2 regions of the Periweissella cryptocerci genome follow, and region 1 is predicted to be linked to the other one. Evidence: riboswitches for the same ligand, from Rfam matches in the RefSeq annotation. Region 1 holds a riboswitch; the other holds the start of a gene.
What was found. A riboswitch is a leader RNA that binds a small molecule or an ion and turns the genes downstream of it on or off. The one in region 1 is predicted to bind thiamine pyrophosphate.
Positions count from the first base shown of each region.

Region 1 (15,429 bases):
ATAATCAGTAACGAAACCCGTTACTGATTATGCCATCACGGTGCGAGCTAAAGTCCAGCCTGGTTCCAGCCTCTTCGTTAGTTTGAGCAAGCAATCTGACTAGTAATATGCCGTAATCCTGTGCTGTAGGTTTAGCGGTAATCAATAATTCCACACTTATCTAGCGGAGTGACTGAAAATCACATTGTGGCCGGCAGGCTTTACACCGTGATGGGACGAACTTGACACCACGTGTCGGGTTTGTCGCTGAGGGGTAGAGCCGACCGGGCCTTATTTGTCCAGCGTAGCTACAAATGTGAGCAGTCTTTTGGCTTTAGCCATTAGACTGCCAGCTATCCCGAATTGCCCAAGACAGACATTCAGCCTGGAAGGCTAATCTAATCGGTTTTTGATTAGATTCAGTTGTTTGTTACAAACAAACTGCTGGAATGTTTTGCGTTGCCGTATCTCAGGCATAAGCACGTGGCTTGGGCATGTGCTTCCATCTCGGTGCACAATGTGATTTTCAGGCACGCAGTGGCATCATACATCTCATCACTTTTTATAAATTCCACGTCAGACGAAATAGAGCCTGTTTTAAACTTATGACGGCAAATTCAATGGCTACTAAAAACTAGTCTAGTGACCCTTCTTGAACTCATCATCGTCCTCAGTTTTAAGAACGGCCATGAAGGCTTCCTGCGGTACTTCAACGGTACCAACCGACTTCATCCGGGCTTTCCCACGTTTTTGCTTGTCTAACAACTTAGCACGACGGTCAGGATCACCGGTGTGAATCTTAGCGGTAACATCCTTACGGTAGGCCTTGATATTCGTCCGCGCAATAATTTTGGCCCCAATGGCTGCTTGCACTGGAATTTCAAAGTTCTGGCGGGGAATGATGTTTTTCAGCTTACCAGTAATAATACGCCCACGTTCAGCGGCAAAATCACGGTGCACGATGAAACTCAAAGCATCGACCTTTTCAGAATTCAACAAGATATCAATTGTTACCAAGTCAGATTGACGGTAGCCAGCTTCTTCATAATCCAATGAAGCGTACCCACGCGTGTTTGACTTGAGTTTATCGAAGAAGTCGAAGATGATTTCTGACAATGGTATGAAGTACTTCACGTTAACCCGTGAGTCATCCAAGTAATCCATCGTATCAAATTCACCACGTTTGCGCTGTGCCAAATCCATGACCGCCCCAACATATTCGTTAGGCACCATGATATTAGCATGGACATAAGGTTCTTCGATAAAACGAATTGAACTAACTTCTGGCATTTCGGCTGGGTTAGCCACTTCAACTTGTGTGCCGTCGTTCTTGGTAACCTTGTAGGTCACGGAAGGCGCCGTCGTGATCAAGTCGAGGTCAAATTCACGTTCCAATCGTTCTTGCACAACATCCATGTGCAACAATCCTAAGAATCCCGTCCGGAAACCAAAGCCCAAAGCTTGTGATGTTTCTGGTTCAAATTCCAAGGCAGCGTCATTAAGTTGGAGCTTTTCAAGGGCTTCGCGCAAATCCGTGAACTTGGCGTTATCGGTTGGATACAAACCAGAATAAACCATTGGCTTCATCGTCCGGTAACCTTCCAAAGGTTCAGCAGCGGGATTCTTCACGTGCGTAATAGTATCCCCAGAACGCGTGCTCTTGATGTCCTTGATAGCTGCGGTGATATAACCAACATCCCCGGCACCCAAGTAATCGCGGGGAACCGGTTTTGGTGAGTTAACGCCGACTTCAGTGACTTCAAATTCCGCACCAGAGTGCATCATCTTAATCTTGTCACCAACGCGCACAATTCCTTCACGCACACGGACTGTCAATACAACCCCACGATACGCATCGTAAGCTGAATCAAAGATCAACGCTTTTAATGGTGCTTCAATGTCACCTTCTGGCGCAGGCACTGATTTCACGATTTGTTCAAGCAATTCCTTGATGCCGATACCTTGCTTAGCGGAAGCCAAAACTGCTTCAGAAGCGTCGATTCCGATGACGTCTTCGATTTCAGCGCGAACTTTTTCCGGTTCAGCAGCTGGTAAATCAATTTTGTTAATCAAAGGCACGATTTCCAAATCATTGTCCATCGCCAAGTAAACGTTTGACAAGGTTTGGGCTTCAACCCCTTGGGCCGCATCAACAACTAAGACCGCCCCTTCACCAGCAGCAAGTGCCCGGGATACTTCATATTGGAAATCGACGTGACCTGGTGTGTCAATCAAGTGAAAGACATAAGTTTCACCATCTTCAGCGTCATAGTGCAATTCGACGGAGTTCATCTTGATAGTTATGCCACGTTCACGTTCAAGCTCCATCGAATCCAAAAGTTGGTCTTGCGCTTCACGGGCCGTAATTGCGTGGGTTAAATCTAAGATACGATCAGCAATGGTCGACTTACCGTGATCAATGTGGGCGACGATACTAAAGTTCCGAATATGTTTTTGACGTTCTCGCATTTCTTCTAAATTCATTTAAGCGACGTCCTTTCTCATTAGGCTGGTATCTAAATAACCAGCAGTTTAATTTATTTTGATTAACGAACAGCGTGACAGTCAAAAAGTACCTGCACGACTAACCGAAATTTTATATTTGCTATAAAAATATTCCGTACTTTACCTTAACTATATAATTTTACCAGTAAATGCGAAAAAAAGAACTAAGGATTTCCCTCAGTTCTCAAGTTTCTCGCGATTAAGTTCGATTTGCCACCTAATTAATGGCATATTTTGCTGAATCACGTATTACTATTTATTGAAAGTCCCAATCCCCCCCATCATCGGAAAACTTGAATGTAATAACCTTATCACCAGTTACCGTCGTGTGATATTCATACTTACTATTGTCATAATTCTGGAGCGCAAGCGGATTCCCAGTTGGAAAATAATCTGTACCCTTGTAGCTTAACACCCCCGTATAATCAACGTCCGTTTGTGTATAGACAAATCGCTGGTCATAGTAGACCGATTTCTGCCCTTTTTCAAGCGTTGTATATTTAATCGTTTCATTATAACCGTCATCAACATCTGTAGTTTTCAGCTGATATTTAATCGTATAGACAAATTGCTTGGGCACTACTTTCACAGTTAACACTTTATTATTAATTCGATAAGTAGCACCTTTTTTCACTTGATACCCCACCTTTGAAAAGGTTGCAATGTACTTCTTGGCGTACGGCTTTGTCAGATATTTTTTAGTTGCCACTAATTTAGCGTTGCGACTATTAACAAATTTAACACTGACCCACGCCTTTTTTGGCATTAATTTAAACGTCAATGTCTTACGCTTGTTAATCACATATTTTTTGTTAATTTTCTTCGGTTGGTAACCGGCTACACGAACCGTTTTTATTTGCTTAATACTACCTTTGTTAATCCGATATTTTTTCGAACTAATCGTTGAACCCGTCCAACTATTTTTGTACTTAATTCGCACTGTCACTTTTTGCCGGGTGGCTTTGGCATGGCTTAGCTTTAATTTTTGGTTTGATTTAATCTTAATTTTTTTAGCAGTTTGACCAATTTTGTACGTTTTAACAATTTTCCCGTTGCTATTCTTCACATATGCGTATGCGGTTGGTTTAGCATGTGAATTGTACCAAACACGGTAATCACCCTTCGCGCCATACAAAAACTCATCGACGGTTGGGAAAATCACGCCGCTAGAATCCTCAATTGAATCATCCGCCCACTGCCAATCAGCCTCATCAACGGAGATAAAATACATATATGGCAATGAAGAGATAGCTTGGTAATGGTATGTCGTGTCATCCCACAGAATATCGCCATCGTGAACGAAATGTTTTTTCTTAATGGAATTCTTATTGGTGTTGGTTACGGTGTAATATTTGTTATACGTGCTCGCCGAAACATTCGGTGCATTCATTACAAAACAAATTGCCATTACCAATAACATCGCTAAAATCATCGGAATTTTTATAAATCGTTTCATTTTACTTTCCCCATTTTCTAAATTTTTTGCAATATTTGCATTCGTTTACTATCTAATTAAATTTTACTCCTCTGCAAATTAACACACAATTTACGCGACTTAACGTTGCCACTTTTACAAAAATTTCGTCTCAATGCGGGCTTTTCACCTCACGGCAAATAGCTCGACTTCCCCTTAGATCACTAAGGAGAAATCGAGCCATTTTGTATGGTTATGCCACTTTACGGTGCCACCAGCCAACACGTGGTTTAAAAATTAAGATGAACATCACGGCATTGATAAAGACAATCACCCCAATCGTCAAGATAACATACACCATTTGTGCGCGCATATAGCCGTTGTTCCACGGTTGTACTTCTTCGCTAATCGAGAACGTTGTATATACCAAAGTGGTAATCCACAGGGGCCACTTCAGTTTTTCAAACATTACAAAATCACCATTGCGTTCAAACGAGAAGCGACTGTACAAAATGCTTGCAAAAACGATACCAATTACACCTACCACAAACACAATAATCAATATTCGTTGCGCTGTTAACAGATTATCCATCATCGAAAGCGCCGCCGTTGTCGACATATGCAGGACGTTTGTTGCGACGTCGAGATAAACATTGCTAACCGCATGGGCAAAGAAAATTGTCGACAAACCAAAGCCACCAATTAAAATCAACGCCCACAGGGTTTGGCCAATAATTTGCGTAGTTAACACAATCAAACCAATTCCGAATATAAAGAACGCGCTAACTGCTAACACATTTATCGGTGTAAGATACCCACCAACGTTATATGCGCTATTTGGAATTGCGAGATAGATTGCACCAAAGTACAGTACCTCACCAATTACCGTCAATAACGTTGGTAGACCAACAATAATTGCTAATTTAGTCCAAAAAATTGATATCCTTTTGTACCGCGATGCGAATAATAGACTATTGAAATTCTTGGCTGTGTCCATCACCAGTAAGACAAATGTCGCTACCAAAATCATTGCTAAGACAAAAAGCGACGGTTCGAGTGGCATATTTCGCAAATTGTGGGGACCTGCATAACTAAATTGATTATTCCAGAATTTCGCCGTTCCCCGCTTTTGAATCTCACTAATTGGCTTCACTCGTTTTTGCACGACTTTGCTATCATCATTTAGCACCGAGCTATCAAAATCATCTGGATGCGCAGTATATTGTTGCGCAAATTTTTCTGAGTGCAGATACACATTAGCTTGATTCCATTGATGAATATCATTGGCCGTGGTGACTGCAAAGCTTCCCACAATCACTATCATCACAGTTAAGACAAGCACTTTATAACGTTGCCATAATAATTTAAATAACTTCATTTCGTTCCCCCTACTTTTCCAACACATAATCCGCTTCATTAACCAGCGTCGTCCGGAACAAGTCCTCCAAGTTCAATGGTAAATCTTCAAATAACAACGGTGCGCTATGCGCGATCATTTCATCAATTTTGCGGTTATAGTCGTTGAATACCACAACAATAACGCGCCCCCGCTGTTCAACTATCGTTCCATATTCACTAATGAAATCCGGGGTTTCTTCACGAAATACTAATTGAATTTTGCGGGCATTTTCACGCGATGATTCCAATGTGTACTCACGGGCAATGCGCGCGTCAGCCAATATAATTGCTCGATCAATCAATGTATCCAATTCCGTTAAATTATGCGATGAAATCAAAATACTAATATGTTGTGTTTGCACTGCATCTATCAAAACGCGCTTCACCGTTTCTCGCACTAATACATCCAAGCCATCGAGTGGTTCATCCAAAATTATGAATTGGGCTTTCGAGGCAAGCGCCAACAAGACGTTAAATAGCCCCTGCATCCCCTTTGAATAACTACGATAACGACTATCCATTGGCAAATGATGCTCTTGGACTACCGTCAAAAATCGGTCACTGTCAAACTTGTCGTATAACAAGCTATACATCTTGGCAATCTGCGCTGGCGTATAATCCGTCAAATAATTATTCTGCTGATCAATAAAGAACATATTTTGCCGTAATTCCAAATCATCACTAACCAGCTGGTCATCAATTCCCACGGTTCCTTGATCCGCCAAATATTGCCCCATCATCGTCCGAAATAACGTTGTTTTACCAACCCCATTCCGCCCAATAATTCCTAAAACTTCACCTTGCTTAACCGTAAAACTAATGTCATTCAATACGACATGTTTATTAATCATTTTCGCTAAATTGTTTACTTTTAATTCCATGATTTCCCCCATACCACTCTGCAACCAAAGCTTGCATTTTTTGTTCTGTTAATCCCATGTAGGTCGCTTCCGTCAAAAGCTCGCTCAGCTGCTGCTTAAAAATTTGCAACTGCCGATCATCCACATCACCACTCAACTGCATCGCGACAAACGTGCCACGCCCTAGCACAGTTTCAATAATTCCTTGCGCCTCCAACGCCTTGTATGCTTTCGCGACTGTATTCGGATTAACCAATTGTCGTTGGGCCATTTCACGAACCGATGGTAACTTATCCCCCACCTGTAAAATCCCCAACAAAATATCTTCTTTAATCCCATACATGAGTTGCTCATAAAGTGGTCGCCCACTTTTTTGATTCATATTCAAAGTTTCACCAACTTTCTATGCTTCTAAGCACAATGTTTGTGTGCCATGTGTATTACTATACGTAGTACACTGCAACATGTAAAGAAATTTATGTAATTCGGGCGTATTTAACCCATTGTTTGCATGTAGCAATTAAAAGATTTGTCATACGCAATAAGCTAATTAACAACATTAAAATCAAGCATCAAAAAAGGGCTATTTTTTTCTAGCGTGGAATTTAGATATGCGTCTCAGATTGATTCCCACTACGTGTCTGGAACCAGTCTGGACACCGTGATGGAAGACAAGCATTTGAAGCCACAGTGCGGTCTTCAAATGTTTGCGAAGCTTGGTTCGCTAACGCGGTAACCATCTTCACAAATCCATAATCAGTAACGAAACCCGTTACTGATTATGCCATCACGGTGCGAGCTAAAGTCCAGCCTGTTTCCAGCCTCTTCGTTAGTTTGAGTAGGCACGCAGCAGCATCATACATCTCATCACATTTTATAAATTCCACGTCAGACGTGAACGTCAAAAAAGTCCTGATTTCTAACCCGCTTAGCATAGAAATCAGGACTTTTATTTAAAAATCTATCGGAACTGACCGCTTATTTGCGGTCAATTGTTACGTGTTCACTCATCTAACTGCGTACCAAAGCTTTGTTGCATTTTAGCCAACTGCCCATGATTCAGTAAATACAAAACCCAGCCGCCGAGGACTGCACCAACTAATGCCGAGGGAATGAAAAACGGAATATAGAAATAGAAATGGTGTAAATCTAACCCGTAAATTAATTTCATCACGGGATATGAGAACAAGGCGCCAAACAAGCCGACCCCCACTACTTCACCAATAACCGCCATATAGATTTTTCCGCTCAGTCGGTAAAGGATTGCCGCCAAAGCTGGTGCCACCAAAATGCTGACGACACTGGTTGCTGGCCGACCTTCAAAGCCCATCCGTGCCAATCCCGTCATAATTGCTGCGGCCGTCGCATAACCCGGACCTAGGAGTACTGCTGCTAAAACATCGATAAAATGTTGAAATGGCGCCATATTTGGGAATACAAATACCGTTGATAAGACGTAACTCATCGCGGATAAAATTGCCGTGGCGATTAATTTGCGCGTGCGTACTTGGCGCTTCAATACATTTGTCATTTTTTGACCAAACCCTCTCTTCAAATTGCTACTTGAATTAGCGGTCGTAACTACCAGTTACCTCTCACCCCGTGGCGTTGTATGCAACAATCGGGTTCCCTCGCAAAATATTTGAGTACTAGTTGTGCGCTCCCACACCTAGCTTTATTTCTGATCAATCCCCCCAACCGCACTAAAAAACCGCCGTTCGACTGCATAAAGACAGCCAAACAGCGGCACTCTGCCAATGTTTAACCACTTCCCTACGCGAGTTCAAACTCAACAGGTTCAAAGGGTCGACATTGTCTCTCAGCCGCTAAACGGCACCCCTAGTGCATAATATTTGATTACCAATTGAGTGTAACACAAGTTTTTTGGTAGTTAAAGCGGTTTTGGATGAAGCATCCAGTAAATGTTGGTGAGTTTAATTGGAACATCAATTAAACTAGCTATTCCCCAGCTTTTCGGACCTCAATCCATTGCGGCATAAAATCTTTATCAGTAATTCCTACACGAACAGCATCATTAATTCCTACTTGAGCCATCATTAGCAAATTCATAGAAGTTTGGGTTTTAGTTGCATGAATTAACTTACTTTCCATATTTTCGGATATTAGTAAGTACAAGTAACGCTCATATTCTATATCCTCATCAATGGTTGCTGCTCTCCAGAAATTAATATCACTTGCGACTTTTTCGGCAAGCTTCCGTTTCACATTAATTGGATAAATTTCAATGCCAAATACAATCCACTCATCTTCAGTCTCATCAATATCCTCATCGCCAGAAGAAAACGAATCATTAATTGAGTTCCAACGGGCAATCGTGGCCGCTTGCTCACCACGAACCACCTCGGTCGTTCGCACTAATAATTTTGCCGCGTTCTTAGGTTTGGCATCACGGGGTTCAATCCATCCCCATTCACCCGCTGGCAATGGATTCTCTTCGCCCCCATAGTAGTCGCCTAGTTGCGGCACACCATGAAAATCGTGGTTTCCTTGTTTAAGGATATTATTTTCCGCCTGAGCGTCGACTTCCTGCCGTTCTTTTTCAGTGTTTATTTGTTCAATTTGTTGTGTTAAAACCGCACTCAATTCATTTTGCTGCTTGAGCTTAGTTTCCTGTTTAACAATCATGGCTAATTGGTTTTCTAGTTGCTGACCTATCTCTGCCAGACACTTTTCCCGCGTGATGCGGTTATCTTGGGTAACACATGTATTAGTTCCCTTTTCGATTTTTGTAATATTTTCTTCCAGCTTGGCAATATTATCTTTTATGAGTGCACATTGTGCCATAATATCGTCAATTTTAGACAGCTTCGGCGTACATTCGTGAACTACATAAACGAGTTCATGAGCTGTCCGAGCAACTTCATCCATGTTTACTACTACGGATTTTGCTTGCCCTTTATTAAAAAATTTAATTTCATCATCTTGAAAAACAACGTAATCCCCATCATCCAGCACGCGGGCAAACCGTGAGACTAAATCTGTTTTGGCGTAAAGTTGTGATAAATCTAAATAATTTGCAATTGGCATCGCCACTCCTCCATTTTCATGCTTACAACTAATTCACCCTCACTAACTAGCCCAATATGGCAATTCGATAATACGAGTCATCTGAGTCGCTGATTCGCAACAACGGTTTGACGCCTTTTACATAGACACTCCCAATTACAACTTGCACCGAATCATTCCGATATTCAGTTGCAATAATATATGCATCATGTTCACGATAGTCCCCGGATTCAGTCCAACCAAATAAATCAACATAAGCCAGATAGTCCCTAACGTCATCTCCCGTTAATGTAAGATGTAAGACGTATAAATCATTTAAATCCGGATTATATTCATCCGCGAATGAATCCATTTTTTTGCACTGCTTAATTTGTTTTTTTGCATCTTCACCGGTGATTGCCCGCTTAATATTAAACTCGATTTCATATAACGTATATGCTTCTTGTAGGATAAATGTGTCCCCAACCATGAACGGATTGATTTCGCTGCCTTTATGTTCGAGTAAAGCGCTAGCAACCGTTGGCATTTCCCCCTGCAAAATTGCTGCGTTAAAGTTATCGGTACTGGGTTTGACGCTAATTGGCGCTGGCTTATGTAGCTTAATTTCGTTTTGCAAATCCCAAACTTCAGCTGATCTTTCTGTAAATTCATTTTTAACCGCCTCAAGTTTAAACTCAGCCCGCAATAACTCTGTTTTTAGTTGTTCAATTTGCAGCAATGACGTAGTTGGTTTAAGTTGGTTGATTTTTCGGGTTATCGCGGTAATTTTATTGCTGACGGTTTGTTCCAATTCGGTAAATGCCAGCAATGCATCATTTACATTACTTTGCTTTTGGACACTTCCTTTTTGCGCTTCAACGCGCACGGTTAATTTTTGTGGTTCGATTTTCTGAACACTAAATGAACTATCGGGCTGATCAAGCACACTGCCGGCATCGATAATATTGACCAGCCGTTTACCTTGCAACACAATCAAAGCTTCATCTGGTAACACTTGTGCCAACATGTTGGCTAGTGCATCGTTTTCATATTTAAGTGTCGCCGTGAGGTTATTTTGAATTGTCATCTAGCCACCGCTCTATTCTTTGAATTCTGCAATGCTCGCTACTATTTTTTCCGTTCGCTTTTGTAAACTTGTTAGTTTTTTAGTAGCTTCCGCCAATAGTTCGAGTGTCTTTTCTTCATCATTGACACTGGTAACCACGCGTTTGGGAATTTTAGCTAAGATTTCGGTCTTGCTTTTTCCATAATTTTCAATTTCATAGTCAACCACACTCTGTGATGACACTTGATAGATTTCAGTGTCATCGTCGCTAAACACTCTGAATGCACGTTGGTCACTACTACGTTCCACTCCGTCGTTATCTAACAATGTCACATCGCCGAATTCATCCAGCGTTAACAAATCACCCGGTTTAGCACCAATTGCCATCAATTGTAGCAATTCTTCTGGCGTGAGGGTCATGTATCCATCCTTAAATGAACGGTCTTTTAACTCTTCAAAACTGGTTACGGTTGGGATGACTTGTTTTTCATCCGCATTGACTTTAGTAGTATCATCCAATCCAAAAAACTTTCTTAACATCATTTATCTCCAATCCGTATTAATAGTTACTTTTAAGATTAGCATAAAATTATGAACAGTTTATGAACTAAGGGGAAAATTACGGCTCCGTTCTGTCTGACTGGGATTGAATAAACTTGGCCACTGCGTTACTTAGGAATAATGTAACTAGCAAAAAGCAGTTACCAACCACCGGTCGCAGTAGCATGGAAAAACCACTGACAATTGAACTTCAGTAATTGGATGATTAAACAGTACAGAAACGACAATCCCACGGTAGAAAAAATATAGCAAAAAAAAAACGATGAAATCTTGGTGTGATTTCATCGTCTGTTTATTGATTATTATTTAACACGGCCGGCAAATGATGGGTGCCATTTGGCAATGCTTGAAATTTCGACCCGCTTACCAGCTTCTGGGGCTTGGACAAATTTCTTATTACTAATTGCTAGACCAACGTGGTAGACACGGCCATTTGATGACCAGAATAATAAATCACCGGCTTTAACGTTGGCAACGGCAATGCGCTTAGTTACGGCTGCTTGGCGGGCCGAACTGTGTGGTAATTTTACACCGGCTTTGTGCGCAAAACTATATGCGACTAAACCTGAGCAATCAAATCCACGCGGACTCATACCACCCCATACATAATGCGTACCAATGAAGCGTTGGGCATATTCAGCCACGCCTTGGTAAGGTGCGGTTGTTGCGGGGGTAACTGTGGTTGTACCCGTACTAGTGGCAGGTGTCGCGCTATCATCGCCAATTACCAAAGTTTGGCCAATTTTAATTACGTCAGAGTTCAAATTATTTTCGCTTTTAATCGCACTTACCGTGACATTATACTTCTTAGCAAGTGACGTCAACGTGTCGCCTTTAACTACCTGAACGCTGGTGCTATCCGCACTAACAATTCCACTAGTCGCCACAATTGTGATTAAAGTCGCAACACACGCAAAAACTAATTTACCAAGCTTATTTTTCATATTATGTGAACTCCAAATTTCGTTAATTGTCGTATTTCAATACTCATTAGTATATTCTCACAATGTTACAGAAATGGTATCGGTTGCATTACCGAATTGTGTCACATTGCTTATTATTTGTAATCGATTCATTAGGAATTTGCTGAGAACAAAACCTTACATTAGAATCATACTTGGTAAATTAGCATCATTCACGAAATTTACTTTACCATATTCGCAAGTGTTACCGTGTGCTTCGACTAGTATACTTATCTGTTTCTCAATACGAATAAGCCCTAATCTGCACGCAGCAAGTTAGGACTTTCGATTAAATCAACCTCATGTTTTTTTGCCTTACCGACCACAATCAACCTCTGTCGCCGTACCTGATTTCACCACTCCATTAATTGCTATCGATAGTATTGATGTACGTTTTTTTGAATTAAACATGGTTCATCACCAATTCGATACCATTAAAATGAATATACATCTTTTACGTTACTAACAATCGATCCCATTCAGCTTGCAAATCATCATCAAGCTTCTGCAAATGTTTGATATGTTTACTATAATTTCTGGCAACTTGAATAGATCTGAATCCAAGATCAACTAGGCCACCAAAGTTTAAACGGAACAATATCGCTGGTGTTATACCATTTCTCATAATCGCGTCAGCTACATCAATTGTTTCAAATGTCGCAATTGCCACAAGCAACAACTTTGCCAAATCCGGTTTATTGCCAATTGGCAAACTTTCCTTCCAAGTTTTGCCATAATAAAATTTCTGCTTAAACGCCCAATATAGCCGCACTAACACTTCTGCTACTAAAACCGGGATGGCTTGTGCAGTAAAAGCCCGCACATCATATCCTTGCTTATAAAGCGATTCGGCAAGTCCTGCAGCATTCATTTCACTGCCATTGGCATCAAATTTACCAAACTGCAGCTCTTGCGTGATTGCATAAAATGGAACCGGCAATCCTGCACCACGCCCAACGGAACCACTTGTCCCCGCAACGTCAGACATCGTATGTCCAAACCAATTAACAACAGCATCGATTATGCGCTTAATAATATTGCCTTCACCGGATAAACTAGATGCGTTGTCAGTCACCACTCTCACTATACTGCCATCAGTTCCAATCATCGTTGACTTGTTTGTCAATTGATCGAAAATACCCATAATCAACCCCATTGGTCCTGGATCATGTGACAAACTCAACAGGTGATGGTTAGATGCGTTTATGCCAGTTACGTTTCCGCTAAGAACATGCGCGTTGTTAGAAGCATCATAATTCACCTTAAAGTGTTTTTCCAAATACCCAATAGCTTTTTTTCGATCAGCATTTTTTGCAATGTCAACTAAACTGTCAAATTGCTCGAGCTTTTTAGAAGATGGCTGTAATCCTTTTTTGGCTTGGCTTGCAATATAATCGTTTTTATTTGCCAAAATTTCATTAATCTTTATATTTCGTCCCATCTTTTGAACAACCGAAGCATACAAATTATCTACTTCTTTACTTAATTTCCCTTGAGCATTTTTGGTTAAGGGATTATTACCATCAGTAATAGAACCGACAAGAAAAGCATCAACTAGTCCCATAATAATTCCGACAACCGCTGCAAATGCATAATCCTTTTTCTCTAATTTAGAAATTTCATACTTATCTACCAATTGATGGCTCAATGTCGCAAATTCTTGTGTACTAAACAATTTCAAATAAGGATTTGAAATATCAAAATTTATTTCCTTAGCATACGCACGGTTATCTTCCAACAGTTCTTTCCAGTCATCCGATATATCCATCGTCTGTAAAATATTTCGACTTCGCTTTTCGCTTGATTCCTCCGCAAGTTGCTGTTCAAAATCATCAAATTCTGACGTCTTAACATTTGCAGCTAACAAAGCATCTAAGTCATCCAGAATGTCTACTTGCTGATTTTTTACGGATTGCACATTGTTTTTTAACTCTTCTAACTGACGATAATTCGTATCCATCTGTGCAGATGCCGCTTCATGCATAGCAGTGTCAGTTGCGAGCAATTCAGCCATTTCATCATACAATTTATTGTCTTTGTTACGTTGTCCTTCATTCATCATAAATTCACCTACTATATTTTATGAACCACCAAACATTTTTTTAACGGAATTTTTCATATCTGAGACTGCAGATTCCTTCATATCAAAATATCCGATTGTTTCCAAAATTGCCCGGACTTTTTCAAGATAATCTTCATCCAAATCTTGCCGTAGCACAAATTTATTTTTCCCGTCGTCACTTGTTTCCTCATTATATGCATTCATCACAAATTCTTTGAACTTCACTGAGTTCACATTTTTAGACGCCAAATCATTGAATTTATCTATATTCAAAACATTAACTAAGTTTGCAATGGTAAGCTCTTTTTGTGCATCTGACTGGTCATCCATAACAACCTTTGAACTTGCTGTGATTTGCTTCAGCATCTTAATCTTTGTCATGATTAAATTATTTGTATCAGATAAACTATCAACGTCGTCAAGTGCATCTGCTAACTTGGTGGTAACCCAGTTAACATCTTCGAGCAAGATTGTAGTTGAAATTTTCAACTTTTTAATACTTGCTTGAAGCAACTCTTGTCGTACTTGATTTTTCTCCATCTCTTTACCGACTGTAAGATATTTCATACCTTTGTAAGCTAAATATCCAGCACCGGCAATTGCTCCAACGCCAATCAACATGCCACCAGTACTTGCAAAAGCCAACGTTAAAAGTCCTGTTGAAACACCACCTGAAACACCACCGGTAACAGCAAGTGCTGCTAACGTCACACCAGCTCCACCTGCTAATGCCGTTAGCTCTTTTGTAGCAGCTTCAGCTTGGGTATCATTTAAGCGTTCAGTGATAATTTTTTTATCTTGTTCAACACTTCTAATAAAGAATTTTATTTGATCATCTGTTAAACCCAATTTTTGTTCTAATTCAACAAACATAGTATTTTGCATTAGTGCCTTAAATTTTAGTTCCTTAACTAACACAAGGTTGTTTCCCAATGATTGGAACACTGTATCCTGACTACCCGTTGGAATATTTTCTTTTAAAACACTCAATAGCTCATCGTTTTCCAACACGTTTGCTGGATTCAGCCGGTACTCTCGTAACTCTTCACCGGCAGCTTTAGACAGCCGTACAGAACTAATAATTCCCAACAAGCTACTGTTTTCAGTTGGGTCAATCAAGCCATCATCACTCCGTAAGTAATTAACAATAATTTTCAAATAAGCCAAAATAACCTCATCACCAAAATCCTGAAGTTCTAGTAGCTGGTTTGTTTCCTCAAATTCGTCCCCATCTGCCAATTCCGAAATCAAAATGTACAAGAAATCTGCTACACCTTTATTTGTTCCACCAGTGTCCATTATCCCTTCTTCCCATTTTACTGTTGACCCATCCTTAAGGGTGAATTCTAAAGAATATGAGTGAACATCTCTTCCTTTTTTATCTTTCGTAACTTTATCTACTTGTTCAACACTCTCAATGGCTTCATAGTCCATTGAAACCGGATCTGTCATTGTAGCTTTATATAGTACCTTAGAACCAGTAAATACGTAGCCACCTTTACCACTATTCAGCAAGGTAGTATCTGCAATTGCCAAAATTAATCCGGCATCTATACCCACTACTTTTGAAGCATTAACTAATTGTTTTTCAGAAATATTTGGGGTTACAAAAACTT
Region 1 covers NZ_CP037940.1:2,652,219-2,667,647, reverse strand. The annotation lists gene lepA (translation elongation factor 4) at 619-2,463, opposite strand; gene EQG49_RS11895 (hypothetical protein) at 2,741-3,940, opposite strand; gene EQG49_RS11890 (hypothetical protein) at 4,152-5,276, opposite strand; gene EQG49_RS11885 (ATP-binding cassette domain-containing protein) at 5,287-6,177, opposite strand; gene EQG49_RS11880 (GntR family transcriptional regulator) at 6,140-6,538, opposite strand; gene thiW (energy coupling factor transporter S component ThiW) at 7,160-7,687, opposite strand; TPP riboswitch at 7,910-8,007, opposite strand; gene EQG49_RS11870 (hypothetical protein) at 8,116-9,204, opposite strand; gene EQG49_RS11865 (hypothetical protein) at 9,251-10,249, opposite strand; gene EQG49_RS11860 (hypothetical protein) at 10,262-10,771, opposite strand; gene EQG49_RS11855 (C40 family peptidase) at 11,092-11,733, opposite strand; gene EQG49_RS11850 (hypothetical protein) at 12,206-13,813, opposite strand; gene EQG49_RS11845 (hypothetical protein) at 13,832-15,429, opposite strand, start outside.

Region 2 (15,429 bases), 840 kb from region 1:
TGCTTTATCAAAACTACACACTAACCCAGAAATTGCTTTGATGATTTTAGACATTATGATGCCTGAAATGAGCGGGATGGAAGTTGTGAAGGAAGTGCGTAAGGACTCACAGATTCCTATCTTGATGTTATCGGCCAAATCAACTGATATGGACAAGATTCAAGGCTTAATTACAGGGGCTGATGACTATGTTACCAAGCCTTTTAACCCCCTTGAAGTAATGGCACGTGTTAAGTCATTACTCCGCCGGGCTGAAAACCAAGTTCAAGATGTGACACCAGATATTTTGGATATTGGCTCATTAGTAATTAACAAGGATTCGCACGAAGTGAAAACCGCTGAAGGGGATCCCATCGCGCTAACAGCTTTAGAGTTTGGGATTTTGTACTTGCTTGCAAGTCACCCGAACCGCGTTTTCTCTGCTGATGATATCTTTGAACGTGTCTGGCAACAAGAATCTGTTGTGTCTGCCAAGACTGTTATGGTGCACGTATCACACTTACGTGACAAGATTGAAGAAGCGACAAATGGTGACCAAGTTATTCAAACAGTATGGGGCGTCGGCTATAAGATTGAAAGCTCACGCTAAAATGGATGATAAAAAGGAAGTGTGACAAAAGGTGGTTTGTAGCCATTTGTCACACGTTAATAAGCCCGATTTCTGCCTTATTCAATAAGGAGAAATCGGGCTTATCTTGCAAGCTGGACAAGTTATGTCCCAGCCGCCTTTTTTTGTAAGTAGAATTAAAATTAGTAGGCAAGTAGGTGAAAACGTGAAATTAACTGGGAAAGAACGCTGGCTCTTGATTTTTGAAGGCGTGGTGACAGCTGGGCTATTGTTATTATTGGATTGGTCGTTACTGACAATCATTACGAATTATATTCATCACAATCCAGGTTTGCAAAACGGGATTTTTGAGATTAAAAGTAGTTTAGTGATTGGTCCCCATCAGTGGAAAATCTGGAGTTATCAGTGGATTGGGATGGGATTAGCGGTGGCACTAGATTTAACGGTCTTGATTTGGCGATTAGTGCGCCGTTACCACCTCTATCAAATGAAACACATCATTAATGAGCTACACTACATCGCTGACGGGCATTTTAAACACCGGGTGCCTTATCGGTTGGGCAAGAACTTGCAGCCTATTATCGACAGCGTGAATGCGTTAGTTGATGCACAGATTCGGGCGCGCGATGATGAACGGGCGATTGAACGTTCCAAGGATGAAATGATTACGAACGTTTCTCATGATTTACGCACCCCGTTGACATCAATTATTGGTTATCTTGGGTTAGTCGAAAATAGTGTTGCACCATTATCACCAGAGTTGATAAAAAAGTATACGCACACGGCTTATGCGAAAGCTACACAAATGAAATCATTGGTGGAAGATTTATTTGAGTTCGCACAAGTCCAACAATTAGACATGCGGCTGAATTTTCAAGAAATTAATTTGAGTGATATGCTCGAACAATTAGCGGCCAGTTTTGAATTGGAAGCGAAGCAAAAAAACTTAATGATTTCGGCGATGACGAATCCTGATGATATTATGATTCAGGCTGATTCAGAAAAATTAGCACGTTTATTTATGAATTTAATTCAGAATGGTTTAAAATATGGCGATGGTGCCAGTTTCATTAAACTAACTGCGCGTTTACGGCAAGGCGATGTTGAAATTCGCGTTACTAATGATGGGTCAAAAATTCCAGCGGATTCGGTTGAACATTTATTTGATCGCTTTTACCGGGTGGAAGGCTCGCGCTCAACTCAGACTGGTGGAACTGGTTTAGGCTTAGCTATTGCGAGTGGGGTTGTTGATGCGCATCGTGGTGACATTCATGTTACTTCTGATGATGAACTTACCGCATTCATTATTAATTTGCCAATAAAACAAGCACCACGCGAACCAATTGAGCAGCCGAATTAAACAACTAGGGGGCGGAAATGATATCAAGAATTAAATGGGGGCTTACCGTCGTAATTGCTAGCATTAGCTTACTGACGTTGATACCAGCTAATGCCAATGCGGCAGTAATTAACCCACACGTTCAAGCGAAAGGTGCCATTGTCGTTGATGCCAAAAGTGGTCAAGTTTTGAGTGAACAGAACCCGGATACTTTATTGCCAGCGGCCTCAACGTCAAAATTGCTGACAGTTTACTTAGTTCACCAAGCGATTCAGAATGGCAAATTATCGTGGAATACGCGGGTTAAAATTACGCCGAATATTGCTAAAGTCAGTATCGAACCTGAATTAACTAATGTTCCGCTAACTGCGGGGCGCTCATATACGGTGTCGGCTTTGTACCGCGCGGCATTATTAGATTCAGCCAATGCGGCAGCGATGGCATTAGGGCAAGCGGTCAGTGGTAGCCAAGCAGATTTTGTCGAGTTGATGCAAAAGCAGCTCAATGAATGGGGAATTAAAACCGCCCAAATTTACGGAGCCGCTGGGTTAAAGAATAATCAAGTTTATTCAGATGCGGTTGGTGGTAATCGACAGTCTGAAAACATGTTGAGCGTGGCTGATATGGCGATTATCGCGCGTCACTTGGTTAATGAATATCCGACTGTGTTAAACACCACCCAACTACAAACGGCGCGCTTTGGTAAAACCACATTGACGAATACTAATTGGCTGTTACCTGGTGGTAAGGTCAAAACGCAGTATAAATTTGATGGCCTGAAGACTGGTGCATCAACTAAGGCGCATGGAAATTTTGTGGGATCGCTAACGTACGCCAAGCGTCGTTTAGTGACGGTAATTTTTGGTGCAGGGAGTGTGAATGCCGCTACTGATCCAGCGCGGTTTATCCAAACAAATCAGTTGTTGGCAGCTACTTTACCGAAGTTAGCGTACACAGAGCAAGGTGCAATGTTGCCACAACGTGAAGTTGATGTAAAAACAGCTAAAGAACGCAAGGTTACCTTAGTTGTCAAAGAACCAATTGGTCTATGGTTACCTAAAAAACATGCTAAAATCCAAACAACAGCACACCAAACGCAGCAATTTAACGCACCGTTTAATGCTGAAAAACGGGTCGGCACCGTTGATATTAAAAACGATGTCAGCTATTTACCCGGAGTAAAACGCCCACAGTATTCATTAGTGACAGGTTACGCGGAAAAACGCGTTGGATTTTTTGAGTTACTGTGGCGCGATATTCAGGCAATTTTTTAATAAATGGTTGCCTGAATATTTGTGTAAGTAGTACGGATATGACTTGACACCGTTGTTAACTTGCATGACAATGATTGTAGTAAAATACGAAAGGAAGTGAAAAGCATGGAAAATGACATGGTTAAAAATGATTTGATGAAACACGTCTTCAATTCGGATGCAATGTTCTTCCGAATTGGTGAGCTTAGTGCAATGACGGGTGTTTCAAGCCGCCAATTACGTTATTGGGAAAAGAAAAATTATATTCAGTCAATTCAACGTGATGATGACCAAACGGCCCGTGTTTTTCACTTCCAACAATACGCTCGCGTCACCGGGATTAAATATTTCCTTGATGAAGGGTATACGTTAGCAACTGCGGTCGCAAAGGTAAATGAATATATTGATATTTCCAAATATGTCCACAAATTTGTCCGTGAATCCATTCAAAATGTTGAAAAACATGATGATGCCGTCACTATTGATTTAGGTTGGTTTAACGAAGCTAAGCATGAACGGCTAAAAGCGGACTTAAACGGTGATAAGTTTGAATATCGAATTGAAAAAAGCTAGCAAAAAAGGAATGCATCCGGTTGGGGTGCATTCCTTTTTCGTAGTTGCAACTCTTTATAACAAGGCTATTTTTGACCGGCGTTAGCTACGGCTGCGGCATCACTATCACTTGGTTTGCGATAATTAGCAAGGTTTTGCTTTTTATTGTCGGCTTTTGAGCGGACGTCAACCATTTTTTGACCTTTGTTGTTAATGCGGTCGGCATAGACGAGGAAACGATGCGTATTTTTACCGTAGGGATGACAAGTAACCAGAATCAACCGTTCTTCATTTTCGAAACGTTGAACTTTGTCGAGCTCATTAGCTAAGAAAATTTTATTTTCATAAACCCGATAATATAACTTTTCACCACGCCACGATATGGTGAAAACATCGCCTGGTTGCATTTGTGGTAAATTAAGAAACATTGGCGTGCCCCACCAACCACGGTGCCCAGGAATGGCGGTTAATGAACCAGTCCCATCACCAGGGCGGTCGAGATTTACGATAATTCCAACACCTTCATTTAAAGTTTTTTTAGATGAATCCTCATGGATGGGATATTCAATGCCAAGTTTTGGCACTGATAAATAGCCCGGAGCTACATTGCGGTGCTTTTTTTTAGCGTTGGTGCTAGCGTAAGCGGTACTACTATCAAATTTTTTGATTTTTTGGACTTCTTGTGTCATTTTATACTCGGTAACGAAACGATTGATGTATGGAAATCCCATAACCCCAATTCCGATAAATAATAAAGTGATCACAACAAACCATCTTTTTTTACTCATGATTAGTTCCCCCATTTCAACTATATCCTATCGTTATCTTACTGAATTAGTTTGAATAGATTGTGAATATCAATGGAAATTGAGATAATCTTTTGGTAAAACCAACAAATTGTGAGAAAAAGCTGCGGAAGCTTGAAGATTGACCCGAAAACTAATAAAATTGAAGGTAGATGATATTATGACAAAAACAAGTGGAGTAGAGGACAGAGATGAGTACTTACGCGGATCCAAATTTTAAACTGTTTTCATTGAGCGCGAACCAACCCCTTGCCGAAAAAATTGCCGAAACAATTGGTGTTGATTTAGGGAAGTTGAAGGTCGATCGCTTTAGTGATGGTGAAATTCGCATTAACATCGAAGAAAGTATTCGTGGGGATAACGTCTACGTTGTGCAATCAACGTCAGCCCCAGTTAACGATAACTTAATGGAGTTGTTGATTTTGATTGATGCTTTGCGTCGCGCGAGTGCTGCAAGTATTAACATCGTGATGCCTTATTACGGGTACGCGCGTCAAGATCGTAAAGCACGTTCTCGCGAACCAATTACCGCTAAGTTAGTTGCAAATATGTTGGAAAAAGCTGGTGCTACACGAGTAATTGCGCTGGACCTCCACGCTGCCCAAATTCAAGGATTCTTTGATATTCCAATGGATCACTTGATGGGGGCACCGTTGTTAGCTGATTACTTGTTGAGTTCTGGTATTGCTGAAGATGGTAATACCGTGGTCGTTTCACCGGATCATGGTGGTGTTACCCGTGCCCGTGCTTTGGCCGAATTATTGAAGGCGCCAATTGCAATTATCGACAAGCGTCGTCCGAAAGCTAATGTTGCCAAGATTATGAACATCATCGGTAATGTTAAAGGAAAGCGGGCAATCATGATTGATGACATGATTGATACTGCCGGTACAATTACCCTTGGTGCCCAAAAAATTATGGACGAGGGTGCCAATGAAGTTTATGTTGTTGCGACACACGCTGTCCTTTCTGGCCCCGCAATTGAACGGTTGGAAGCTTCAGCGTTCAAGCAAGTTATCTTGACCGATTCAATTAAATTACCTGATGATAAGAAGTTTAGCAAGTTGGTCCAAGTTTCAGCGGCCGACTTACTAGCCGATGCGATTATGCGGATTAACGAAAACAAAGCGGTTTCACCATTGTTTACTAATCGTTTCCGCCGTGGCGCACACAAATAAATACAACACTAAAAATCCCGTTCACATCAAAGCGAACGGGATTTTTAACTGTTATTTTTTAAAGAAGCCGGCGCGCCAGAGAATGATGAAGGCAAGTGCCATACCCAGTACCGTAATACCAATGGTGTAAATCCAGCCATTGTCGGCATGCATGAATGGTAACTCAACATTTTCACCATAGAACCCACTCACAATCGTGGGCACGGTTAAGACAATTGAATAAACCGTCAGTAACTTCATGGTCCAGTTCAAATCACTATTTACGAGATTTGAATAGGCACTCGAAACGGAGTTGATGACTTCTTGCGCCATTTCCGCCATGTCGATCCCTTGTGAGACTTCAACTAAAATATCATCGATGTGTTCACTTTGGAGGAGCGTGAGGTTATTAGCTTCGTGCCTTTTTAATTCTAATAGCAGAACTTTATCAGAGCGTAGGGAATTTAAAAAATAAATCAAAGACGTTTCTAAATCGAGCAAAGAATTGATTTCTTTTTGAATCGACTTAGATTGAGTTAAGCGATCTTGAATGCCTTTACGTCGCCGATTAATCCCAACAATTGCCCCAACGTAATCAGTCGCTAACGAGTATAAACCATTTAAAACGATGTCCAAAGGTTCAATTTGGTCGTGGTCAACTTGGACTTGGTTGTTATTGGGTTCTTCCAAAATATGATCAGCAAAAGTTGTGGTACTCCGCGTGAACGTGAACAACCTGTGGTCTTTAAAAAGAATACCCATTGGTTCGGTAGCTGCCCGTTCTGAATCAGGCGTGACGATATCAAAAATCATCAACATGATGTCGCGCGCCTTATCATATTCCATCCGCGCACTTTCATTCGGGTCGGTTGCATAAAAGATTAATTCATCGGTTAATCCATATTTATCAATTAAGGTTTGGCGTTCACTTGGAGTGACGTCAAACACTTGAAACCATTCAAATTTAGGGAATGGTTGGTGTTGTTTTAACATAATATTTTGTCCGTTCGTATACGTATTACCTCTAGTATACCAAATCTAACGCAACGGCGAGAAAATTAGATAGGCTAGCGATGATATGATGATTACGAAGCTAACAGGCCAGTTCCAAGAAGGAATCTTAATTGTCTGGTAGTGTGTCCGTGGCGCACCTTCAGCAAATCCGTGTGAGGTCATCGCTTGTGATAAGTTTGTGGACCAATTTAGTGAAGTTAAAATGGCTTTGAAGAAAATTTGTGGTGACCAGAAGTGGAGCACTTCACCACGCATGCGCGCCGAAATCTTAATTGTGTTTAATTCATGGCCAATTCGTGGAATGAAATTAAAAGCCCCGAGCATGCCGTAAACGAAAGTGCTAGGGAGTTTGGCGTTTTGTTCAAGCGAAGTTAGTAAGTCATCGGTTGTCGTTGTCATGGTTAGTGAAGCGCCAATCCAAACATAAGCAAAAATCCGTGTAAACATGACCCAGGCCATGTGAATGTGGTCACCAGTCCCGTAGAGATAGAGGGATGACCAAGAACCAAACGCCGGTAAAAGTGGAATAAAGAATAAGTAGGCGAATTGTTTCCAAGATGGACGATGCCAGATAACGTATACAAAACTAAACGCAACTAAAATAATATTCAAACTAATTGATTTAGTAACTGAAATTTCTAACGATAGTACCAAGGCAATCAGTAATTTTAAACTCGCATTCATCAGGCAATTACCGTCCCTTCAAAGGTCAATTGTTTGTCATGGAAAACTAAGTGGTGGTCAAAATATGCTAGCACTCCGTTTAATTGATGGCTAATCATTAAGATTGTTTGCTCTTGGCGAAGGCTAGTAGCTTTTAATAATTCCATGACGACTTTGACGGAAGCTAGGTCTAGCCCAGCTAGTGGTTCGTCAAATAATAAAACGGGTGTTCCGAGAATGAGCATACTTAGAATTTGGAGTTTCTTTTTTTGCCCACCGGAAAGGCGATAGACAACTTGGTATTTCAATTCCAAAAGATTTAAGTCAGCGAGGACGCTATCGATTTGGGCATCGGTCCAATAGTCTGCAAATTGACTGTATTTTTTGCTGAGTGCCAATTCTTCGGTTACCGTCATTTTTAGATATTGGGTTTCTGCATTTTGGAAGACCAACGCAACCTCACGAGCATATATAGGAAGTTTAATCTTGGAAATATTTTGGTCAAGATAACTAATGCTCCCTTGATACTTGTGGAGTCGTGTTAGCGCCATGAAAAAGGTTGATTTACCAACCCCATTTGGGCCGGTAATTAAGGTCATTTTCTTGGCAGGAATTTCTAAATCGACGTCTGAAAAAAGAACTTGGTCATTCGTGCCAAAGCTAACTTGATCGAGGTGCATAACTATTTCACCCATGGGTAATGCAAAATCATGGGTCGTTGGCTGGTATTGCGCGAAGAGGGCGCTAGCATCGTTTAATTGTTGAATATTAGTACTATTAATCTGATAGACTGTGGTAACTAAATCGGCATACCCCTCCAAATCATGATCGGCAACTAAAATTGTCCGACCAGCTAATTGCAAGGCCTTGAGCTTGGCTAATAAAGCTAACCGCGCTTCAGGGTCAACACTTGCAAATGGTTCATCAAGTAAAATGATGTCACTTTGCATGACGAAAACGATAGCTAAGGCAACTTTTTGCGCCTCACCACCCGAAAGCGTCGCTAATTGGCGATCTTGTAAATCAGTAATGCCGACAAATTCCAAAGCTGCCAGTGCCCGGGCCTTAATTTCACTAGGTTCAACTTGCAAATTCTCAAGGGTAAACACTAATTCATTGAACGGGGTTTTCATTGCAAATTGCTCACTAGGATTTTGAAATAACAAACCTATTTTTTGAACACGGTCTACAGTTGCATATTCATCAAGTGGGTGTTCGTCGACAAGTATCTTGCCGCTGACGTTACCGCCATATTCGGGATATAAGCCAGCCAGCGTTTTGAGGAGTGTTGACTTACCTGAGCCAGATGGTCCGCTGAGTAGATTGAAAGACCCAGGAGCTAACGTGAGATTGACATCGGCTAGAGTTGGCGTCGTCGCAGGGACAACACCATCAACTGGATTTTCAACATACGTGAATGTTAAATTTTGTGTGGTCAAGGTGGCCATTGTAATCCCTCCAAAAATGTCGTGGCTTCAGAACTGCTGAGATTTGAATCTGTAAACAACAGCTTCGTGCCCAAGTTCCAAATAACATGTTATGTACATACAGCTGACCGTAGCCAACTGCAATATTTATGCCTTGTAAGTGTTGATTAACGAGCAAGAACACCAGATTTTTCGATAAGTTTAGTAATCGCATTGACGAGAACACCACCGAAGAAACCAATTGAGATAAAGCGAATAATGAATAATGCCGCTAACATACCGAAACTGTATGAGGCGTAACCATTCGCGAATAAATCCCAACCAAAGGTAACAATGGTTGATGTGAGCGCTGAGAGAAATAAACTGAAGGCGTTCCATTTTTTATAACCGGTGAAAGCAAAACCAAGTTCGGCACCGATACCTTGAATAAAACCAGAAAGTAAGTTGGAAACTCCCCATTGAGAACCAATCATCATTTCCGCTGCGGCTGCAAGAAATTCACCAAGCAATGATGCACCAGCTTTACGAAGCAGGAAACCAGCCATTGGACCGGCCATAACCCACGCACCAATCGTGATGTCATTTGCGAATGGCTTCAGTGGTGTGGCAGCGACAACGTTGTACACGAAGGCCCAAGCCCAGAAAATGAAACCAAAGAAAATACCGATGAGGGCCAAAAGAATCACGTCGCGTAGACGCCAGTGTGTTACTTTATTTGAAGCTGTATTTGTTGATTGCATGTGCATCAACCTCCCGAATTTATTTGAAAGCCGCGACAATCGGGTAATTGTTCAACGATTAAGATAATTTCAACGTGTACATGAAATTAAACATGCTTACCATTTGTAATAAAAAAGCCACTCTCCATTAATGAAATGAAGAGTGGCTAAAAAATTGCTAGAATATGAATAAGCAAAATAGTCGTATCTTCCTCCACTAGTACTAACTAGATCAGGTTCAATGGGTATCATCTCAGCTGTAACAGCACCCCAGATAGCTTGGCTTTCAATTGTGTGTGGCTTTTAAGACCACGACGTTAGTATAAACGAAATTGTTTCGGATGTATATAGGTGGATTATTTTGCTGGTTTTAAATTACATTGTATGATTGAAAATGCCACTCCGTGCCTGGAAATTGCTTGGCGCACCGCGCTGGAAGCACATGTTCAAGCCAAAGTACGGTCTTGAACAACTCGGATAAGCTGGGAGTCTAAGGAATAAATTCCTAAGACTCCTCATCTTATCCTCAGCGGAAATATGTGCTGCACACATATTTCCCCAGTCGTGGTGTAAAGGCTACGCCCGCCAAGCAATTTCCAGGCACTCCGTTAGTATGCAGAGCTGAACCATAAACCCGTAAAACCACTAGCGAAATAAATATTACTAACCTTTTACTTGAATTTTAACTAATAAAATCTGACGCAACTCCACTTTGTAATTATGCATGTGACCTGGCTACACAAAATATAAAAGCTGATTTTAATCTAATTAGGATAAATTACTAATTAACGGAGGGGGATTTTTGGTTTGGCGTTTACCTCGTACCGTGGTAGCAATAATTTTAACGGAGTTTAAATTATTGGATTTGTGGAGATAGTGTGCTAGCTCCACAAACTGAGTGAGACTCGCAGAGGCTCGTGAAGCTTGTCTTTCTACCATGGTGGCCAAACCAAAAATTTCGCGGAGTGGCATTTATCAGCAACGTTATCTAGCAAAGTCTGTAATATAATCAGATTACTAGTAAAATGTAAGCAGATTTGACGAAATATGTTAAAATATAGAAATAAGTAAATGACGGGGTAAAAGTGAATGCAAACATGGGATAAGCACCTAGTATTACCAGCTAATCAGCCGGCAATTTCAATTAAAGAACAACTCACTGCTTGGAAAATTCCAAAGCGGATTCGGGGTGCTATTCGGATGCGCGAGGGCTTAGAACTTAATGGGAAATACCAACCAACTAATACGATTTTGAAACCAGGGGATGAACTGGATTTGCATTTTATTGATTCAGACTTTATGACTCCAGAATCTAATTATGTTAGCGATGATTCAGTGAAACTAGATGTCATTTTTGAAAATGACGATTTGATGGTGGTTAACAAGCCACGGGGCTATAAGTCACACCCTAATTCACCGGGTGAAGATCAAACGATGATGAACTTTGCGGCGGCTTATTTGGCGGATCAACCGGGTAAAGCCCCATACATGGTTCACCGGCTCGACAAAGAAACTTCGGGGGCACTAATCATTGCTAAGAACCCGATTGTTGTCCCAATTCTTGATCAGATGATTGGCGACAAAATTATTGGTCGCACGTATTTGGCATGGGTTTGTGGTAATTTGGCGGAGAGCCATGGCGTTATTGATGCGGCGATTGGTGAAGACCCAGTTGATGACCGCAAACGTCTAATTGATGGGGCCAACGCCTTACCAGCAGTAACTAAGTGGGCGAAAGTTCACATGGTTTATCAAAACACGTTACTCCGTTTACAATTGGAAACTGGGCGAACGCATCAATTGCGGGTGCATTTGGCATCAATTGGCCATCCGATTGTCGGGGATAAATTGTACAACCCATCATCGAATTATGAAGGTGGTATGTTGCTACATAGTGCCACAGTGGAATTACATGTACCATTCAGCGATGAAGTACGCTCAATTGGCGCTAAACTACCAGGACACTTCCCGGTTAACTTGAAGAAAACTGTTCAATAATATAAATGAGGTAATAAGAATATGGCAACAACGATTACGGGCGAAAATATCGCTACTGAAACTGCAGAAGGCTTAACCTTGGTCGATTTTTGGGCTGATTGGTGTGCCCCTTGTAAGATGATGAATCCGATTTTGGAACAACTCGAAGGCGAATACGGTGACCAAATCAAATTTGGTAAACTCGATGTTGACGGTAACACGGCAATCGCTGAAGAATATCGCGTGATGAGTATTCCATCATTGGTGCTTTTCCGCAATGGTAAGGCAATCGAAAAGGTTTCTGGCTTGTACCCTAAGGACAAGTTGGCTGAATACATTGAAGCCAAGATTGGCGAAGCAACTGATATGTAAATATTTGCAGGGCGGGACAAGTTGTGTGTCCGCCCTGTTTTTATTTGTAAAGTTTCCAGAAAAAATCATAAAAGCGTTTTCATTCATCTGGTATAATTACGACATAATAAACTTTGATGAGGTGAACAAATGATTAAAGAATTTGAGGCGGGGACGTTTACATTAAACAATGGTGTTGAGATGCCTAAACTGGGTTTTGGCACATATGCGGCGCAAGAGTCACCAGATTTCACGGCTGCGATGGATCATGCGGTTGAGACGGGATTCCGGTTATTCGATACGGCGTCAATGTACGGCAACCAAATTGATCTTGGTAATTATTTTGCGAATAATAGTGGTCTTGACCGTGATAATTATTGGTTAACTTCAAAAGTTGGTCAACAAGAACAAGGTTACGAAGAGACTTTGGCAGCCTTCAAGAATACGACCAAGGAATTACAAACGGATTACTTGGATTTATACTTGGTGCACTGGCCAAAAGAAAAGCACATGTTCCAAACATGGAAAGCTCTGGAACATTTGTACAAGGAAGGTTATGTCCGTGCGATTGGGGTTTCAAATTTTGAAGCGAACCACTTGGATCGTTTGATGTTGGAAGCTACTGTGATGCCAGCCGTCGACCAAGTTGAGACGCACCCATACTTTAATAATCATGTGACCCGTGATTACATGCAAAGCTTGGGTATTCAACACCAAGCTTGGAGCCCATTGGGTCAAGCCGCTGATTTGAAGGATCCATTGATTATTACGTTAGCTGAAAAATACGGTAAGACGCCTGCTCAAATCGTATTGAAGTGGCATAATCAGAATGGGACAGCCGTAATTCCAAAATCAACGAATAACAAGCGAATTACTGAAAATGCCACGATTGGGGATTTTACGTTGAATCCGCATGACATGGCGTTGGTTAACTTGTTGAATCGTGGTGAACGGATTATGGGTGCACCGGATGAAAACTATGTGAATGATTTATGGTAAACAAGTAAAAGTAGTGCTGAGACATAAACTATAACTAAAAAAGGTACGATTGCTCCTTATTTGATAAGGGTAGTAATCGTGCCTTTTTGCAGTGGAATAAAAACCTTTGTCCAAATTTTGTTTGCTATGCGTTACTTTGTTGCAGCCGGTTCGGGTTCTTGCAAAGTACGTGTCCACATCCAGTAACCGTAGACCGCGTTGATTAAGAATGCGCCCCATAAGGCTAGCATAATCGGATTGTAATTGAGCCATGGTGACCACAATAACAATTCAACAATATTAGCGATAATCCACAGTGCCCATTGACTCGCACCATAACGCATCGTCATCAAGAACTGCGCGATGACTTGTAACACGACGGCTAAGCTATCAACTGATGGGTGAGGATCATTGGTTAATCCTAGTGCAAAGGCGTAGATTTGCCAACCAGCGATAATGATAACGCCTAAAATAATCCAACCACGTAGTGATAATTGACGCGCTTTGACGGTACCACTTGGTGCATCGGCATCATCAGATTCATTTGGTCGCATCCATTGAATGGCTCCAACAAATTGCATTACGAAGATAAATGCATTTAGCATTACTTCGCCCCACAACGCTGATTGGGAGGAAACGATAATATAAGCCACGGTATTGATTAAACCCCAGAAGTACGTCGTCATTTTACCGCGGGCGACGAGGATAACTTTCATGACACCGGCAATTCCGGCAATGAGAGCAATGATGTTGAGCGGATTCGCCATACCATCGCTGATGGCAAAACCATCAGCGGTCGTATACGCGAAAACAAAGGTAGCCAGTTGCATTACGGCTAAGAGGAGCATATAAATGCGATTCCCCATTGGTTGCTGGACCATATCACGAATAATATTTTTGGGACTGAGAGCGGCGATACTTGCGTCTTTGGCGACATTGGAAAATGATTGCTTTGTTTCTTCCATGATTTTCCCCATTAATTCTGCGAATGTTGCAGTGAAGGTACCAATCAGACTGAACTGTTTCATGACAATTATTCCTGGTCATGAAAATTTACATTTTGGAGTAGTAATTTTTCAGCCCGCATACTCGTCTATCATCCGCCCCCTTTATTTTGTAGTATACACTTACAAATAGAAACTATTTGTAACATTGCAGCAGTTAAAAGTGCAAAAAAGTGCTAGACTGTCTGATACAACATGTGCTTTGGTAGTAAAAAACACATTTTGTGCCATACATAGCGTGAATTTGGGTCCGAAACTAGCAAAAAGAGGCTGGGACATAATTTGTCCAGCCTACAAAATAAGCCTGATTTCTCCTTAGCGTAGTAAGGTAGAAACCAGGCTTATTAACGAACGAAAGACTGCAAAACGCCTTTTGTTCCATTTCTTTTTTTATGTTATTTGGCGGGCACGTCTACAATCCAATTCTCGGGTCCCTTTTCATCACCGAATTGGATAGCGAGGAGGCGATTGTAAAGTTGTTGAGTGATGGGTCCGACTTCTGTTTCTGAGAAGAAAACGTGTTTGTCGTCACCGTGCGTAATTGAACCAACTGGTGAAATTACCGCGGCTGTGCCCATTGCACCAGCTTCACTGAATTGATCCAAGTCGTGAATACTAATTGTAGTTTCGCGTGCGGTTAAACCAAGTTCCTCAGCCACAGCCATTAGACTGTACTTCGTAATTGAAGGCAAGATTGAGGGGCTTTTTGGTGTTAAGAACTGGCCGTCTTTGGTAATACCGAAGAAGTTGGCTGAACCAAGTTCTTCAATATTTTCATGGAGTCGTGGATCAAGGTAGACCACATCGGAATAGCCCGCTTGGTGTGCTTGGTCACCGGGCATAAGGCTCGCCGCATAGTTACCACCAACCTTGGCTTGACCAGTTCCACCGTGAGCAGCCCGATCGTAATCAGAAGTTACATAGGCAGTTGGCGTTAAGCCACCTTTATAGTATGGTCCCACTGGAGTAGCGAAAATTGTAAAGATATATGAGGCGGCCGGTTGTACCCCAACGTTTGGGCCGACACCAATGATAAATGGGCGTAAGTAGAGAGTTGCCCCAGTTCCATAAGGTGGAACGAAATCGGCGTTGGCTTGGACGACTGCTTTGGCCGCTTCAAGGAACATCTCCGTTGGGACTTCAGGCATTAACAGACGGGCATTTGACCGGTTCATCCGAGCGGCATTTTGGTCGGGACGGAAAAGATTAATTCCACCATCTGCACGGCGGTAGGCTTTCATTCCTTCGAAAACTTGTTGACCATAATGCAAGGCAGTCGAGCCTTCATGAATTGGTAAATATGGATCAGTTTCTAAACCCATGTCATGCCAAGTGCCGTTATCGTAGTATGCGCGGAAGCGATAAGGCAGGGGATGGTATGAGAAGTTCAGGTTGTTCCAATCAAAATCAGATGGGTTAGCAAATTCAGTCATGTTGACACCTACCTTTAAAGAATATTTTTGTTAAGTATACGATAGTTCATGCCATTGGAAAAATCAAATGGTGGCTAACCACAAAATTGCCAGGATTGCGATTAAACTAACAAGGACACTTTATTTACAACATTATCATAATTGTATATTTGTACAGCAAGCGTGCACGTATTTCACGATTTTCTACC
Region 2 covers NZ_CP037940.1:1,811,799-1,827,227, forward strand. The annotation lists gene croR (response regulator transcription factor CroR) at 1-589, shown strand, start outside; gene EQG49_RS07995 (sensor histidine kinase) at 774-1,928, shown strand; gene EQG49_RS08000 (D-alanyl-D-alanine carboxypeptidase family protein) at 1,946-3,181, shown strand; gene EQG49_RS08005 (MerR family transcriptional regulator) at 3,287-3,733, shown strand; gene EQG49_RS08010 (class C sortase) at 3,799-4,500, opposite strand; gene EQG49_RS08015 (ribose-phosphate diphosphokinase) at 4,710-5,696, shown strand; gene EQG49_RS08020 (magnesium transporter CorA family protein) at 5,748-6,668, opposite strand; gene EQG49_RS08025 (energy-coupling factor transporter transmembrane component T family protein) at 6,714-7,373, opposite strand; gene EQG49_RS08030 (ABC transporter ATP-binding protein) at 7,373-8,800, opposite strand; gene EQG49_RS08035 (ECF transporter S component) at 8,947-9,519, opposite strand; TPP riboswitch at 9,691-9,781, opposite strand; gene EQG49_RS08040 (RluA family pseudouridine synthase) at 10,588-11,496, shown strand; gene trxA (thioredoxin) at 11,518-11,847, shown strand; gene EQG49_RS08050 (aldo/keto reductase) at 11,977-12,825, shown strand; gene pnuC (nicotinamide riboside transporter PnuC) at 12,957-13,832, opposite strand; gene EQG49_RS08060 (branched-chain amino acid aminotransferase) at 14,204-15,241, opposite strand.
Region 2: another riboswitch for thiamine pyrophosphate. It lies ahead of EQG49_RS08035 (ECF transporter S component); the one in region 1 lies ahead of thiW (energy coupling factor transporter S component ThiW).